2 regions of the Larkinella harenae genome follow, and region 2 is predicted to be linked to the other one. Evidence: riboswitches for the same ligand, from Rfam matches in the RefSeq annotation. Region 2 holds a riboswitch; the other holds the start of a gene.

Region 1 (7,388 bases), on a different contig from region 2:
TCGTTGAGGACGGTTTCATACCGTACGCTGCACCTGGTGCTGGGATTTGTGAAAGACAAGGATTTGTCGAAGCTAATCAAACTGTTTCCGGAAGAGGCAAATTATTACTTTTGTGAGCCTGATATTCCACGGGCGCTGGATGCAGAAGCGCTCTCGAATGAATTTCGTCAGTATGGTATGGTGGGAGCGGTTTTTAAAACCGTTAATCAGGCGCTGGAAAGTGCGCTGGAACGTGCCGGGGCTGACGATTGTATCCTGGTGACCGGAAGTACCTATGTTGTTGCAGAAATAAATCAATTATAACGATAGTGAGTAGAAATAAATTGGCCCGTTTTGAGCACAATCGCGTCAGTTCGAATGTGTTGGAACCGGGGAAGGAGCTTTTTGAAACGATTAAAGGAAATTGGCGGCAGGTTTATTTCCAGAATACGAATCCAATTGTGGTCGAAATAGCCTGTGGGCGGGGGGAGTACACGGTGGGCCTGGCCCGACACTATCCTGACCTGAATTTTATTGGAATTGATCGCAAAGGGGATCGAATTGCGCAAGGGAGCCAGCAAGCGCTGGAAGCGGGCCTGACCAATGTTGCGTTTTTGCGGACGGATGTATTTCGATTACTCGATTTCTTTGCAAAAGATGAGGTGAATGAACTCTGGATTACCTTTCCAGACCCCCAGCCGCGAATCAGTCAAATTAAAAACCGGCTGACCGCGCCCCGTTTTCTGGCATTGTATCACGAGGTGCTGGCTGCTTCAGGTACGCTGCATCTGAAAACCGACCACGATGATTTTTTTGACTACAGTGTAGTTACCCTAACAGATCACGGTTTTTCGGATTTGGTAACCACCCGGAATCTTTATCAGTCTGAGATGAATGATCTTCACTACGGTATTAAGACCCGGTATGAAGATATTTTTTACCGAAAGGGGTATTCCATAAAATACTTAAAATGCAAAAAGGCGGAGTAAAACCCCGCCTTTTTTGTTGCCTTGCCTTTTTATATTACAATTTTGCAATCAGATCGGCAATGCGGCTTGAGTAGCCAAACTCGTTGTCGTACCAGCCTACAATTTTAACCAGCGTTCCGTTGGCCGAAGTCAGTTTGGAATCGAAGATGCAGGAGTGGGGATTGCCAACGATGTCGGTTGATACGATCTCATCAACACAGTATTCCAGAATACCTTTCAGCGGTCCTTCGGCTGCGGCTTTCATGGCCTCGTTGATTTCTTCTTTTGTTACTTCCCGTTTCAGGATTGCTGTTAAATCCGTTACAGAACCGTCTGGAATGGGAACACGCAGTGCATATCCGTCCAGTTTACCCTTCAATTGCGGCAATACTAAACCAACAGCTTTAGCAGCACCGGTTGAAGTTGGAACGATGGACAGAGCAGCTGCCCGAGCCCGGCGCAGATCGGAATGAGGAGCATCCTGCAGATTTTGATCGGCTGTATAAGCATGTACCGTAGTCATGTAGCCTTTCTCAATTCCAAAAACGTCGTCGAGGACTTTGGCCATTGGTGCTAGACAGTTTGTCGTACACGAAGCATTGGAAAGAATGGTTTCCTCGCCACTCAGTGTATCTTCATTCACACCTAAAACAACAGTTGGAATGTTGCCTTTAGCGGGAGCGGAGATAACTACTTTTTTGGCACCAGCAGTTAAATGTTGGCCTGCACCTGCTTCATCAACGAATCGGCCGGTTGATTCAAGAACTACATCTACACCGAGAGAAGCCCAAGGTAATGCTTTAGGATCGCGTTCAGCGTAGGCATGAATGCGTGTTCCATTAATGGTTAAACTATCGCTGTCAGATGCGATTTCGCCCTGAAATTTGCCATGAACAGAATCGTATTTTAATAAATGTGCCAGCGTTGCATTATCAGTCAGGTCGTTGATGGCAACGATTTCTACATTTTCTTTTTCAAGAAGTCTTCTAAAAGACAATCGGCCTATGCGACCGAACCCGTTGATGGCGACTTTAATTTTGCCCATTGTGTGTTTGAGAATTGGTTACAAGAACGCTACAAAGATATTAATACAATTTGAAAAAGGGCAAGGTAGGGAGAGAACATCTCTAATAGGTATGCATAGGGATAAATAAAAAAGAATGCTGCAAAGCCGGACATCATAATTAGTATTTTAGCAAATCTAAATTAGTCAAATAGTATAAAAATTAGTATATAATGTTTAATTAGTTAGCAAATTACTAAAACAAGTGCTGCATTTTACTAATTTTAATAGTATACATTTTCTTTTTTTACGCCTAGCGATTAGAATATTACCTTATTCTCTACAACTACCATGTTTTTATTAGCAATCCTTTTTTATTCATTTGAATTATCAATACCTTCACACTGATAGATTGAACGAAAGTTTATGGTGAAAAATTAACAGTCAAAAGTATATCAAAAAGCAAAATTCAATTCTAGCTTCTCTCACGGAATCCTCTTGCTCATTGGGCACGATGAATACAGAAACTCCTCTAACTTTTTCAAGTGGGCAGAAGAGAGTTTTGTCACCCCATCATTTTTTTCTACTGGTTCAATTACAAATCACCAACGTAGGTATAAAATTACTTAGACCATGAATCGCTGCGTGACAGGTACGATTCATTATAATGCAATCTTCGAAGGTTGGGACACTATAACGCGGGCAGCTGTTCGGGCGGCCAATATCGAGAAGAGAAATATTGAATGAATACAGACGAATAGTATGAGAAGCATGGTACTATGGTCCGTTGTAGAAGTAGTAATAATAGGCGTAAAAACAATTGTAGTTAACAAAAGATTAATAAGGCGGCTCATCGTATTAGAGCAATCAAGTAGGGTAGTTGATATAATGCATTTATATTATAATGTTACGAACATACACTAAATACAGGACGACATTGATCACTTTTTCTCACCCTATCAATCGAACCTTTTAAGTGAAAGGATAGTGCCAATTGTATAGTGCCAATTATAACAAATCCAATTAGAATCTTTAAACTGCCAGAGTCGTAATAATCTTATTATCAGCAGATTAAATACATAAAAATAAATTAACAGTGCAATTAAATTTTTGAACTATGGAGTACAAGAGTATTATTGAAAATTGTTGGTCGGACCGTACATTGCTGACCGATTCGGCAACCTTAAAAGTAATCCAGGAAGTTCTTGCTGAACTTGATCATGGGCGCCTGCGCGTTGCAGAGCCTGACAGTGCAGGGGAGAAGTGGACAGTTAATGAATGGGTGAAGAAAGCTATTCTACTTTATTTTGTTTCCCGATCAATGCAAACTCAGGAAGTAGGCATTTTTGAGTTTCATGATAAAATCCCTCTAAAGACTGATTACCAGAAAAGGGGAGTTCGCGTGGTTCCACCAGCGGTGGCGCGGTACGGATCTTTTATTGCTCCAGGCGCGATCTTGATGCCATCTTATGTAAATGTCGGAGCTTATGTAGATGAAGGGACGATGGTAGATACCTGGGCTACGGTAGGTAGTTGTGCTCAGATCGGTAAGGATGTTCATTTGAGTGGGGGAGTAGGAATCGGTGGCGTTCTGGAACCACCACAGGCGTCGCCTGTGATTGTGGAAGACGGTGCCTTTATTGGCTCCCGTTGCATCGTAGTTGAAGGCGCTCATATAGGCAAGAAAGCCGTACTAGGAGCAGGTGTTACCATTACTGGCAGCTCTAAAATTATTGATGTAACCGGAGCATCTCCAGTTGAACATCGTGGGTATGTTCCCGACAATTCAGTCGTCATTCCGGGGAGTATTGCTAAAGAGTTTGCTGCAGGCGTTTACCACGTACCGTGTGCACTCATCATTGGTCAACGCAAAGAATCGACCGATTTGAAAACGTCATTGAATGACGCGCTACGCGAAAATAATGTGACAGTTTAACAAACTGTTTTTCTCCATCAATTTACATCTTATGAAGGCCGGTTTACATTTGTAAGCTGGCCTTTTTTTGATTCCACTTGTTTACATTTGTCATAATTTACTTTTGTAATAAATTTGCGCTTGTTTATCATTGTAAATAATTTACTTTTGTTAAAAAAAGCTTGTTATGAATGTAAATGACAAAATTAAACAGGTACTGAAGGACAAGAACTTAACTCCTTCTTATTTCGCCGATGAAATCGGTGTACAACGTTCAAGTATCTCACACATCTTATCGGGTAGAAACCGCCCAAGTTTTGATATCATTCAGAAGATTATCCGCCGGTTTCCCGAACTAGGTTACGATTGGATACTGGAAGATGAACAACCGTCATTTACAAATGTGAACGCGCGAACGGTCGAAGCACCACCACAACCAGTCAGGAAAACCGTTTCACAACCTGAAATTGTGGCAGAAGCCCCACAGTATTCAGCCCCTTCACAATTGCCTACAGCTAAAAAAATAGAAGAAAAAACCATAGAGCGGATTCTCATCTTCTATACAGATGGAACGTTCCGCGAGTATTCTCCTTCATAGATACAGACTTCTGAACACCCCTTTCCATGGTCCTGGGCAAACCCCATTTGCCCAGGACTTTTTTTGTGATTCCCTATACCGGGTCTCTACAAGGTTTGATTGAAAATCCTTCGCAATGCGTTACCTTTGCCTCTGAGAAAAGGCGCTACCTGACACATGTCAGGAATGGCTTAATAGGGAAGCCGGTGTAAGACCGGCACTGTCCCCGCAACTGTAAACTCAATAAGTCTGTTTTCTCTTCTTGCCACTGTCCGAAACTAAGGTCGGATGGGAAGGCCGAAAGCAGGGAGTAAGTCAGGAGACCTACCTTTTTAACAGCTGTTCAACCGGCCGCTTTCGGGTGTAGAAGAACCGGCTTGTGAATCTCTCTGGAGATCTAGAGACGATCCTTTTTACTTAATTAACTTAGTATGCGGTACAGAGACGGGATTTTCCTGTCCTTACTGATCAGTTCGTTTTCGATTGCGAACGGGCAGACCAGCAATGTTGACCAAACCTTACCGGCTATAACGGTTTGGGCGACTCCTCCGGAACGGTTTTCGGCGGGCCTAAAAACGCACCGCATCGATTCCGTGGCTTTGGAACAGTTTCGTTTTCAAAACCTAACGGATATGCTGACGTACCATACACCCCTGGCTTTTAAGGTGTACGGTGCTGGTCAGCTGGCCACAGTCTCTTTTCGGGGCACATCCGCCAACCACACCGCCGTGCTTTGGAACGGTATTAATATCAACCAACCAACCCTGGGCACCACCGATTTTTCAACTTTGCCCGTCATCGGATTCGATCAAGTAGCTATTCAATACGGTTCCTCGGCCAGTAGCGTAGGTTCCGACGCCGTCGGTGGTAGCATCCTGCTCATGAATAATCCGCAGTGGCAACAGCCGGGTTTGTTTGCCTCAATGGGCCAGCAGATCGCCAGCTTTCGTAATTTTAGCACCCAGGGCGGCATCCGGTTTGTGAGTCCGGTTGGTAAAAAATGGCAGGTTTCGGGCAAATCATACGCCAACCTCAGCCACTTCAACAATGATTTTCCGTACCGGGAACGGGGCAACTACTTTGTCGAACATTCAACGACCCGGCAGAAAGGTGTGATCCAGGATTTGTATTTCCGAAATCAGAAAGGAAATCAGCTCGCGTTGAACATGTGGCTGACCGACAATGATTTGGTTATTTCGCCAAATGACACCACAGCACGGGAGCGAACCCGTTCCCAATCATACCGTTTAGTAACAACTTACGAAAACCAAACGCTTTCAGCACGGCTGGGTTTCACGCGTGATATAATTGATTACGCCCGCGGGAATTTCAGAAACCCCAGCCATTCAATGACTGATCGACTAGTCAGTCGAATTGAAAAAGAACTATCCAAATCGTATTCGTCAGGGCTGGCCACGCTGCGGATAGGGGGTGAATGGTCACATTACTGGACCCGCGTCGATGGTTACGATTCTCCGCAGATTGAGGAAGATAGGGCGGATTTGTTTGCCCTCTTACGAATTCAATTAGCAAAATGGCTTTTGTCGGCCAACCTGCGGCAAGCTTTTGTCACTCGGTTCGATCCCCCCATAACGCCTTCCGTTGGCGCCGACTACTTTATTTTTCAAAAAGACAAAGTAAGCTTAACGGCCAAAGCCTCAGCGGGACGAAGCTACCGGGTTCCTACGTTAAACGAACGCTATTGGAAAGAGCTGGGCAATCCTGATCTACGACCCGAGAATGGGTTCAACCTGGAAACAGGTTTGGCCGTGCAGTGGGCACCGGACAAAAATTGGAAAGCTACCACCGAAGCAACGGTTTTCCGCAACCGCATTGACAATTGGTCGTATTGGAATCCCGACTACGGGTATCGGGTCGAAAATCTGCAACTCGTCGTTTCCCGGGGTCTGGAATGGACCAGTACCCTTGCATACCAGACATTGGCCTGGCAATCGGGGCTAAATCTGACGTATGCTTTCACACGCTCGAGCCAGGAGCGGGCTTATAATGCCTATTCACAGGACATTGTTGGCAAACAACTCGTGTATGTTCCCAAACACGTGGGGCGGTTATCAGCGTACATGGCCTGGGGTAAAAACCGTCTGACTATTCAGAATCAGGTTAATTCGCGCCAATACATCACCTTCGACAACATTCAGTTTCTGCGCGGTTTTATGCTGACAAATATTCTGCTTGAAACCGCAGTTAAACTCGGCCCCGTGCAAACACGCATTCAGGGGCAGGTCAACAACGTTTTTGACACTGTTTATCTAAACATCAAGCGCAACGCTATGCCGGGGCGGTACGTTGCCATTCAATTAATCTGTAATCTGAATACCAAAAACCAATGAAGAAGAAAACAATGCTATCGACTAGTCGGCTCAAACTGGCGTTAGGGGTTCTGGTCGCATTTACCTGGTCGTGTAACAACGACAACAATAATCCAGAAGCATTGCCCTACGGTTCGGGCGTGCTGGTGATCAACTCGGGAAATTTCACAGACAACAACGGCTCCATCACGTATTTGCCACCCACCGGAAATTCCATCACTTACGATATATTTAATCAGGTCAACCAACGTTCGCTTACTGGCGGGGTGCAGGGCTACACTGAAGCTGACGGCAAAGGGCTGATTCTAGTAGACAACACAACGGCAGCACAGGATAAAATTGAAATCGTCGACGCCAATACCTTTAAATCGTTGGCGACATTGCGATCACCGGAAATTGAAAATCCGCGATCAGCCATTCGCGTGAGTGCCAATAAAGTATACGTGAGTTGCTGGGACGTCTCCGGCGATTTTAACAATGGCACATTTTATAAAGATCCGGGTTATATTGCTGTTGTCGATCTGACTACCAATACCGTCACGAAGAAAATCCCGGCGGTAAAAGGAGTAGAGTCGCTTCTGCTGGTCGGTACTGAAGTGTTTGCTGGATCAGCGGG
Region 2 (7,388 bases):
CCCACCCAGCGGGGAACGGGCAGCCGGGTGTAGAACTGGATTGCCGTCAAAAAGAGTCGAAGTTCCTGCTTCATCTCAATCGTTGCGACTGACGTTGGCGCTCTCAAACGTGGCCATTTCGTTCAGGAAAGCCACCGCGCTTTGTAAAATAGGATAAGCCACGGCACAACCGGTTCCTTCGCCCAGCCGCATGCCCAGATTCAGCAAAGGCTCGGCGCCCAGGGCCGACAGCAGACACACGTGCCCTTTTTCATCGGATTGGTGGCAGAAAACCGCAAAGTTCCGAATCGAAGGCTCGAGCTGAACGGCGCACAGGAACGCGGCTGAGGCTATAAAACCGTCCACCAGAATCAGCATCCGCAAGCGGGCAGCCTCCAGAAAGGCTCCGCATAGCATGGCAATTTCAAAACCGCCGACGGCCTGTAAGGCTTCCAGCGGAGTTGGCGGGACGGATGCGTGAAAAGCCAGGGCCTGCCGCAGCAGATTCAGCTTGTGCTGATACTGGCTTTCGTCGACGCCCGTTCCTCTCCCGACGCACGCATCGACGGGAATACTCAGTAGCTTACTCATGAGGGCCGCAGCCGACGAGGTATTTCCGATGCCCATTTCGCCGAAACCGATGACATTGCAACCCGTTTGCTGAATGCGCCGGACGATGTCGCCACCCGATGCTAGGCAGCGGTCCCGTTCGTCGGTGGTCATGGCGGGGCCTTTCAGAAAACTTCGGGTACCATAAGCCACTTTGGCGTGGAGCAACTTTTCGTGGGGTTCAAAATCGTAATCGATACCCGCATCCACCAGGCAAAGTTCCAGGCCGTGCTGGCGGGTGAATACATTGATGGCCGCTCCGCCATTCAGAAAGTTAAGCACCATCTGGTGCGTTACTTCCGTCGGATAGGCACTGACTCCCTCGCGCGCAATACCGTGACTGGCCGCAAACACCACAAGGTGTGGGCGGGTGAGCCGGGGCGTCAGGCTTTGCTGGATACTTCCGATCTGGAAGGCGAGCTTTTCTAGTTGACCCAGCGCACCCAACGGTTTGGTTTTGTGGTCGATCTTTTGCCGGAGTTGCTGATCGAACGGTAGAAAAATAGCCATGAACAAAGAAGGTCAGGACGGTTTTTTTAGATAATGGGGCAACCCCGACACCATAAAAATAGCTTCGTCGGCCCGCGTAGCTACATATTGGTTTGCCCAACCCTGCAGGTCGGTGAACTTCCGGCCGATGGCGGTTTCGGCGTGGACGCCCATACCAATTTCATTAGAGATGATGATAAACGTTCCGGGTAACAGCGCCAGAGCGTCGATTTCGCCTTGAAAGGCTACCAGCGATTCATCCACATCGCTGTCGTAAGCCATGAACAAATTTGTAAGCCAGAGTGTAACGCAGTCGATAACAGCCACCCGATTGGCCAGCGGCAGGGATGCCGGGTTGCGCTCGGCTTCGTAGGTGGTCCATTCCGGTCCCCGTTCGTCCTGATGGCGTTTTACCCGACGTCCGAAATCCTCGTCCCAGATTTTGGCGGTTGCGACATAAACCGGCGCCGGGCTCAGTTGCCGGGCGCGTTCCTGCGCAAAACGGCTTTTTCCACTTCGGGTTCCGCCCGTTACGTAAATGATCATGCTTCGGTTTTAAAGCGCTTGTAGAGAAAAAGCTGCCACTTTTCCTCGGCGACGCCCGCTTTATCCATTTCGGCGCGGGCCAGCGTGAAAAACAGGTCCGATAGCCGGTTGATGTAGGCGGGAATCGCTTCGTGTACGTCGTCCGTTTTGCGAAGCGAAACCAGCCGCCGTTCGCCCCGCCGAATCTGCGTACGAATGACGTGACACAGGGCCGAAATTTCGTTGCCACCCGGTAGTAGAAAGTAATCGGAGGGTGACGTCATGGCTGCTTCCAGTTCATCAATCCATTGCTCGCAAAAGCTGGCACCGTCTTCCGGCATCGGATTGGTATTGATTTTCTTGGCACTCGACGGTCGGGCCAGGTGCGACATCATATCCATCAGGTCTTTCTGAATCCGGTGCAGATTGAGTTGCCAGGGGTGATCGGCTTCCAGCTTCACGCGCAGCAGGCCGATGGAAGAATTGGCTTCATCCAGCGTACCGATGCATTCAACCCGAACATCGTCTTTATCGACCCGGCTGCCTCCAAAGAGGCCGGTTGTTCCTTTGTCGCCTTTTTTAGTGTATATTTTCATGAGAATCTGTATTTTAAATGGTTATGGGTGGTTGGTTGATTTTTCAGGATGGATAGATGGCTGTTTGAGGACCTGGAGAGTTTCGAGAAGCGCCTGGATGGACGTGGCTTCCTGCTGATTTCCGCCCCGATTAATTGTCCAGTTCGGACGGTTTTGCTGAAAGCTTACCAACACGACGCAGGACGTGCGACCGTCTGGTTGCTCCACAACGAAGCCTTCCCGGCGGAGCGCCCGGCGCGTCCAGAAAGTCAGCTTTTCGTCGCCCAGTAGCCCAATGGCAGGGCCTTGTTCTTCAGCGTGCATGGTAAAGGTGCCGGTTGTTCGGTCGAAGAAAAAGCCCTCTTTGTCAAACGTGGCTTCAAACGCCCCGGTTAAAACCAGGTCTTCGGGTGTTCCGGTTGCCAGGCTGCCTCGGGAGTCGAGCAGCCACAACTGGTCGGCGGCTTGCAGCGCCAGATCCAGTTCGTGGGTGGATAACAGAATCGCTTTGCGGGTTTTTCGGCTTAACTGGTGCAGTAACCGCATCATTTCCACCCGGTTCGGGAGGTCGAGGTGGGCCGTTGGTTCATCGAGTAAAATCAGGGGAGTATCCTGCGCCAGCGCCCGGGCCAGCATAACCTTCTGGCGCTCCCCGTCGCTTAATTGCTGCAACCGGCGGTCCGCAAAAATGAGGGTTCCGGTTGCCTCCATGGCATGTTGCACCTTCTGATTATCCGCTGTGGTCAGTTGGCCCAGCCAGTTGGTGTGGGGTGTTCGGCCCAGCGCAACGAGTTCCCGGACCAGCAAGTTGCCGGCATCGACCCGCTCGGACAGAACCAGACTCAAGGTTTGCGCCAGTTCAGGAGCCGCTAAATCCGTCAGATTCTGTCCTATGACCGAAATATGACCGCTCAAGGGCCGTTGCAGACCCGCCAGGGTTCGCATCAGAGTGGATTTTCCGGCTCCGTTCGGACCCAGCAAACAAACGAGCTGGCTCGACCATAAATCCAGCGACAACGATTCGGCCACCGTTTGACGGGGGTGTCGTCGGCTGGTATAGCCAATGGACAGGTCTTGTGCGCTCAACAAAGGCTGTGAATCGTTCATCAGAAAGCAGAGCGTAAGTTGTTTCGTCGCACGATAATCCAGATGACAACCGGCGCACCCAGTAGGGAGGTCACAATATTGATGGGCAAAACCGCCTGCGTTCCGGGCAGTTGTGCGAGGCAATCGCAGAGCAACAGCAGGACGGTCCCGACCAGGCAGGTGGCAGGAATCAGAAGGCGGTGGTTGGCGGTATCAAACAGAGAACGGGTCAGATGGGGAACGGCGATCCCGACAAAACCGATGGGGCCACAAAAGGCCGTGATGCTGCCGGTCAGCAGGCTCGTACTGGCCAGAATCAGCAATCGGCTATAACCCACGCTCAAACCCATGCTTCGGGCGTAGTTTTCGCCCAGAAGCAAGACATTCAGCGCTTTGGATGAGGAGAAAGCCAGCAAAAGACCAACCGCCACCGCGCTTGCCAAGACGTACAAATGCGTTCCGATAACGCCCCCCAGAGAGCCAAAGGTCCACATCAGGTATTCCTGTAATTGTTCGGGCTGGCTGAAATACTGCCAGATGCTGATGACCGAAAGTGTAATGGTTCCTATCATCACTCCAACGATGAGCAGCACGATATTGTCACGTAACCGGCCCCCGATGGTTAGCACCAGCAGCAGGACCAGCGCTGATCCCAGCGATGCCATGACGACCAGTAGCCAGCTTCCGGAAAGACCGAGTTGCCGGATGGCGTAAAGGCTGGCGCTACTGCTACCACCCAGCATTACCAGGGCTACGCCCAGGCCCGCACCGGCGGTAATACCCAGCTCGGAAGGTCCCGCCAGCGGGTTTCGAAACAAGGTTTGCATTTGTAAGCCGCTGACTGATAGGCCGCAGCCTACGATCACCGCCGTAATGGCTTTCGGCAGGCGAATTTTTTGTACGATGTAGAGTTGGGCGGTATTTTCCGAACCTTGCCCAAAGACGATGTTGATTACTTCTTTGAGCGGAATGGATACGGACCCGACTGTAATATCCAGCAGAAAAAAAAGAAATGCCAGCCCCGCCAGCCCCAACAGCAATAGCTGACGCCAGGGGCGAGCCGGTGTCGGGTGCCGGGTGTCGACAGCAGATGTTGTCATTCGTTCAATTGCTTGTAGTATACGAGTTGGTGGGTAGGCAGCAGATCAGGATGCAGAATTTTGATCAGATCGGCCAGCACGGTATGCGGATTGACGGAGCCCGATTCCCAGAAATCGTTGGAGCCCCGCTTATTCGTTCGCTTGCTGTAGTTGTAGAGCTGACCGGTTTTGAACGCTTTAAAATCGGCATACCGTGCGTCTTTGGCGAGGACATCCCGTTTTGATTCAATTCCCATCAGGCCGACGTTGAGCCAGCAGTCGGCTTTCAGGGCGACGGGATAGACCGCTTCAAAATTCAGCGGAAGACTGCCCGTCGTTCGGCGGTTAACCCACGGGTAATTACCTCCGGCATCCAGAAAAAACCGGGTCATGTAGCTGTCGCCATCGGGCACAAACCAGGCGTCTTTGGAATTCATTCCGCTGAGAATGGTAGGTTTGCGGGCCACTTTTCGGGTTAACGAGGCCAGCCGGTTGTACTCTCGTTCGACCTGGGCAAATTTCTGATTGACGAGCGCTTCTTTATTGAGCAGGGCAGCCAGCAGCTTGACCCATTCGGCCCGTCCCAGCGGGGTTGTTTCCACCCATTCGGAATTGATGAGTACCGGAATGCCCGCGTTCCGAAGCGTGCGGTAACGATCCATGCGGGCATTGGGGCTTCCCATCGCCATCAGCAAATCGGGTTGCATGGCAATCAATTGTTCTTCGTTGAGCGTTTGATCGTGGCCGACTTCCTGAATCTTGCCCGACTCGATTCGCTGAATCACTTTGGGTGACGATACGTATTTGGTATTTCCCAAGCCGACAATCAAATCCTCGGCACCCAGGAAGCCTGCCAACCCAACGTGCATGGATGACATGGCGACCATACGCCGGAGCGGAATCTGAATAACCTGACTGGTTGCGTAGCCTTTGGGGGTCGGGGTGCCGCGTTGTACCAGCACATACCGTAACGTATCCGCCGTTTTTTCAAACGGACTGATGATTGAAACGAGCTTGTACGTCTTGAAATACTGGATGGTGAAACCCCGCGCGTGTTGAATGGTGACCCGGTTGGCGGAAACGGCGGTTTTTTGAGAAGCTGATGGGAGCGACTGGGCATTGGCCGGAGATCCTCCCAGGCTCCATAGAGAAGCAACCAGAAATAGAGAGCAACTGCGGAATAGACGTTTCCTCAGGCTGAGCGAATGTTGTGAAATCATAAAAAGACAAGCCTTTCTTCCGAAAGCTGTTGCGTGCTACTACTGAGGCAGGTATTCTGACTTCCCCGGCAACCCACGGCCTTCCCATTCAGCAACGAACAGTGGCACAGTTGAGTGAGCAGCCCAGACAGTGGGGTTACAGCAGCGGAGACTGTTCCGGATTTTCACCAAGTCGGCAAACCGACGGATTCCCTATTAAAACAAACCGGTTTGGCACCAAACCGGTAGTTACCTCTGTAGTTTTGGGGCAAAGGTACGATAAATAAACCGTAGGGCGTCAATCGGGCTCTGGAATGTGTCGTCAGGCGTCGCAGGAACTTATCAGCGTTGCTGTAGTATTCTGTTGGCCGAGCAGAAAAGGCGTACGCAACGGTTTGAGGAAGTTTCGGTTACACTACAGCCATTCTTGTTTTTTAGTCGCGGGCGTATTTCGAGCGCAGTCGGCGGGCCACATCATCGGCCAGGTCGTCGCGCAGGTTATTGTAGAGTTGCCAGCGGGAGGGCGCAAAAAGACTGGCCGATTTTAGCGAACTTCCGTTGAGCGCCCGCTCATCACCACTGAACGTTTCCCATTCCGTCACCCAGCTACGGTTTTCCCAGACGGGTTCTTCCCACAAGACTTTTCCCGTTTGGGTATCCAGGGCCCGCATCCGCAGGTCCAGCCCCGCGCTGATTTCCCGCCGATGAGTTGTCAGGGTGCCACTTACTTTCTCCATGATATCGACTTTGGTCGAATCGTTGATTTTCTTCTCGCCAACTTTATACGACTGATTGCTGTAGATGGTGGTAGAAGATGAGGTGATGTTTTCGTTGAAGGGCGAATAATCAGTTACCTGCATCTGGATGGCCTGGTGAAGCGGGAAGCCATCGCCAGCCTGTTCACTGGGCAGGTAAAGCCGGACAAAGGTGGAAGGGGTGGGGTTGCGGTCAATGCGCTGAAAGATCAGGTCCTGCAATTCCCGATTGTCGCCGGGGCTAATTTCGTCGGTTGGGCTGATCGGTTCGACGACAACCCGCAGGATCGCAAAAGGCAAGGCATCTTCGGATTTAGCGTAAGCCAGCCGGAAATCTGGAACCCAATCCATGGCTTTGCGGTAGTTCAAATAGGCTTCTTTAGCTGCTAAACGGTTTTCTTCGCGGTATGTAAAGGCTTGCTCGGCCACCGAATACCGGTCGGCAGCCGCCAGCTTGCGAACTTCGTTTTGCCGATCCAGGTAGGAAGAGGGATAGGCACGCAACCACTCTGTACAGGCTTCGCATTCCTTGGCGCTCCCACGCGGGGCAAATCCACGCCGGGCGTTATCGGTCAGGGTTTGCAGTTGGGTATATTCCCGAAAAACGGCTTCCCATCGAAAGGGTTCATGACGGTCTGGTGTTGCTGCCGAAGAAAGTCGTCGGATTTCGGTTTGGTGCTGGTTGTACGCATGCACGAAGGCTTCTTTCAGAATTAGAGGGGCCAACCTGTAACCCCGCTTGAAGGGGCCGTGCGGTTGCTGCAACCGTTGGGAGGCTTTTTGAACAGCAAGATCAAAAGTACCCCGATTAAGCGCTGTTTTTCCACTGCTGCACGCAGACAGCCAGGTAGCGATCAGGGCGAAAAACAGACTCAGGCGAAACATATGGTAAGCTACATTTTTTTCCACATTGGACAAGTGACCGCGCACTTGGTTTATCCTTGACCCCAAGAAAAAAACATCCGTTGGATTGTCATAAAAAAACAGCCCTTTTGGTAGAAATAGCTATTAGGGCTAGTTCTTCGACAATGGCATATCGTGGTGCAGCTACGCCGACTTTCCCACTCGCATTGACGCTACAGAATGCATCTC

The links. A riboswitch is a leader RNA that binds a small molecule or an ion and turns the genes downstream of it on or off. The one in region 2 is predicted to bind cobalamin.
Region 1: it holds a riboswitch for cobalamin, as region 2 does, so the genes downstream of both, ACYVH9_RS26265 (TonB-dependent receptor plug domain-containing protein) here and ACYVH9_RS04670 (ABC transporter substrate-binding protein) in region 2, are expected to answer to the same signal.

Annotation. Positions count from the first base shown of each region.
Region 1 is NZ_BAAGWE010000008.1:71,551-78,938, reverse strand. Features, by position in the region: gene ACYVH9_RS26290 (bifunctional folylpolyglutamate synthase/dihydrofolate synthase) at 1-303, shown strand, start outside; gene trmB (tRNA (guanosine(46)-N7)-methyltransferase TrmB) at 309-968, shown strand; gene gap (type I glyceraldehyde-3-phosphate dehydrogenase) at 1,003-1,992, opposite strand; gene ACYVH9_RS26275 (2,3,4,5-tetrahydropyridine-2,6-dicarboxylate N-succinyltransferase) at 3,068-3,886, shown strand; gene ACYVH9_RS26270 (helix-turn-helix transcriptional regulator) at 4,053-4,463, shown strand; cobalamin riboswitch at 4,586-4,788, shown strand; gene ACYVH9_RS26265 (TonB-dependent receptor plug domain-containing protein) at 4,874-6,793, shown strand; gene ACYVH9_RS26260 (DUF5074 domain-containing protein) at 6,790-7,388, shown strand, end outside.
Region 2 is NZ_BAAGWE010000001.1:1,148,147-1,155,534, forward strand. Features, by position in the region: gene ACYVH9_RS04640 (adenosylcobinamide-GDP ribazoletransferase) at 1-74, opposite strand, end outside; gene cobT (nicotinate-nucleotide--dimethylbenzimidazole phosphoribosyltransferase) at 76-1,098, opposite strand; gene ACYVH9_RS04650 (bifunctional adenosylcobinamide kinase/adenosylcobinamide-phosphate guanylyltransferase) at 1,111-1,623, opposite strand; gene ACYVH9_RS04655 (cob(I)yrinic acid a,c-diamide adenosyltransferase) at 1,620-2,198, opposite strand; gene ACYVH9_RS04660 (ABC transporter ATP-binding protein) at 2,220-3,284, opposite strand; gene ACYVH9_RS04665 (FecCD family ABC transporter permease) at 3,284-4,363, opposite strand; gene ACYVH9_RS04670 (ABC transporter substrate-binding protein) at 4,360-5,562, opposite strand; cobalamin riboswitch at 5,592-5,798, opposite strand; gene ACYVH9_RS04675 (hypothetical protein) at 5,976-7,181, opposite strand.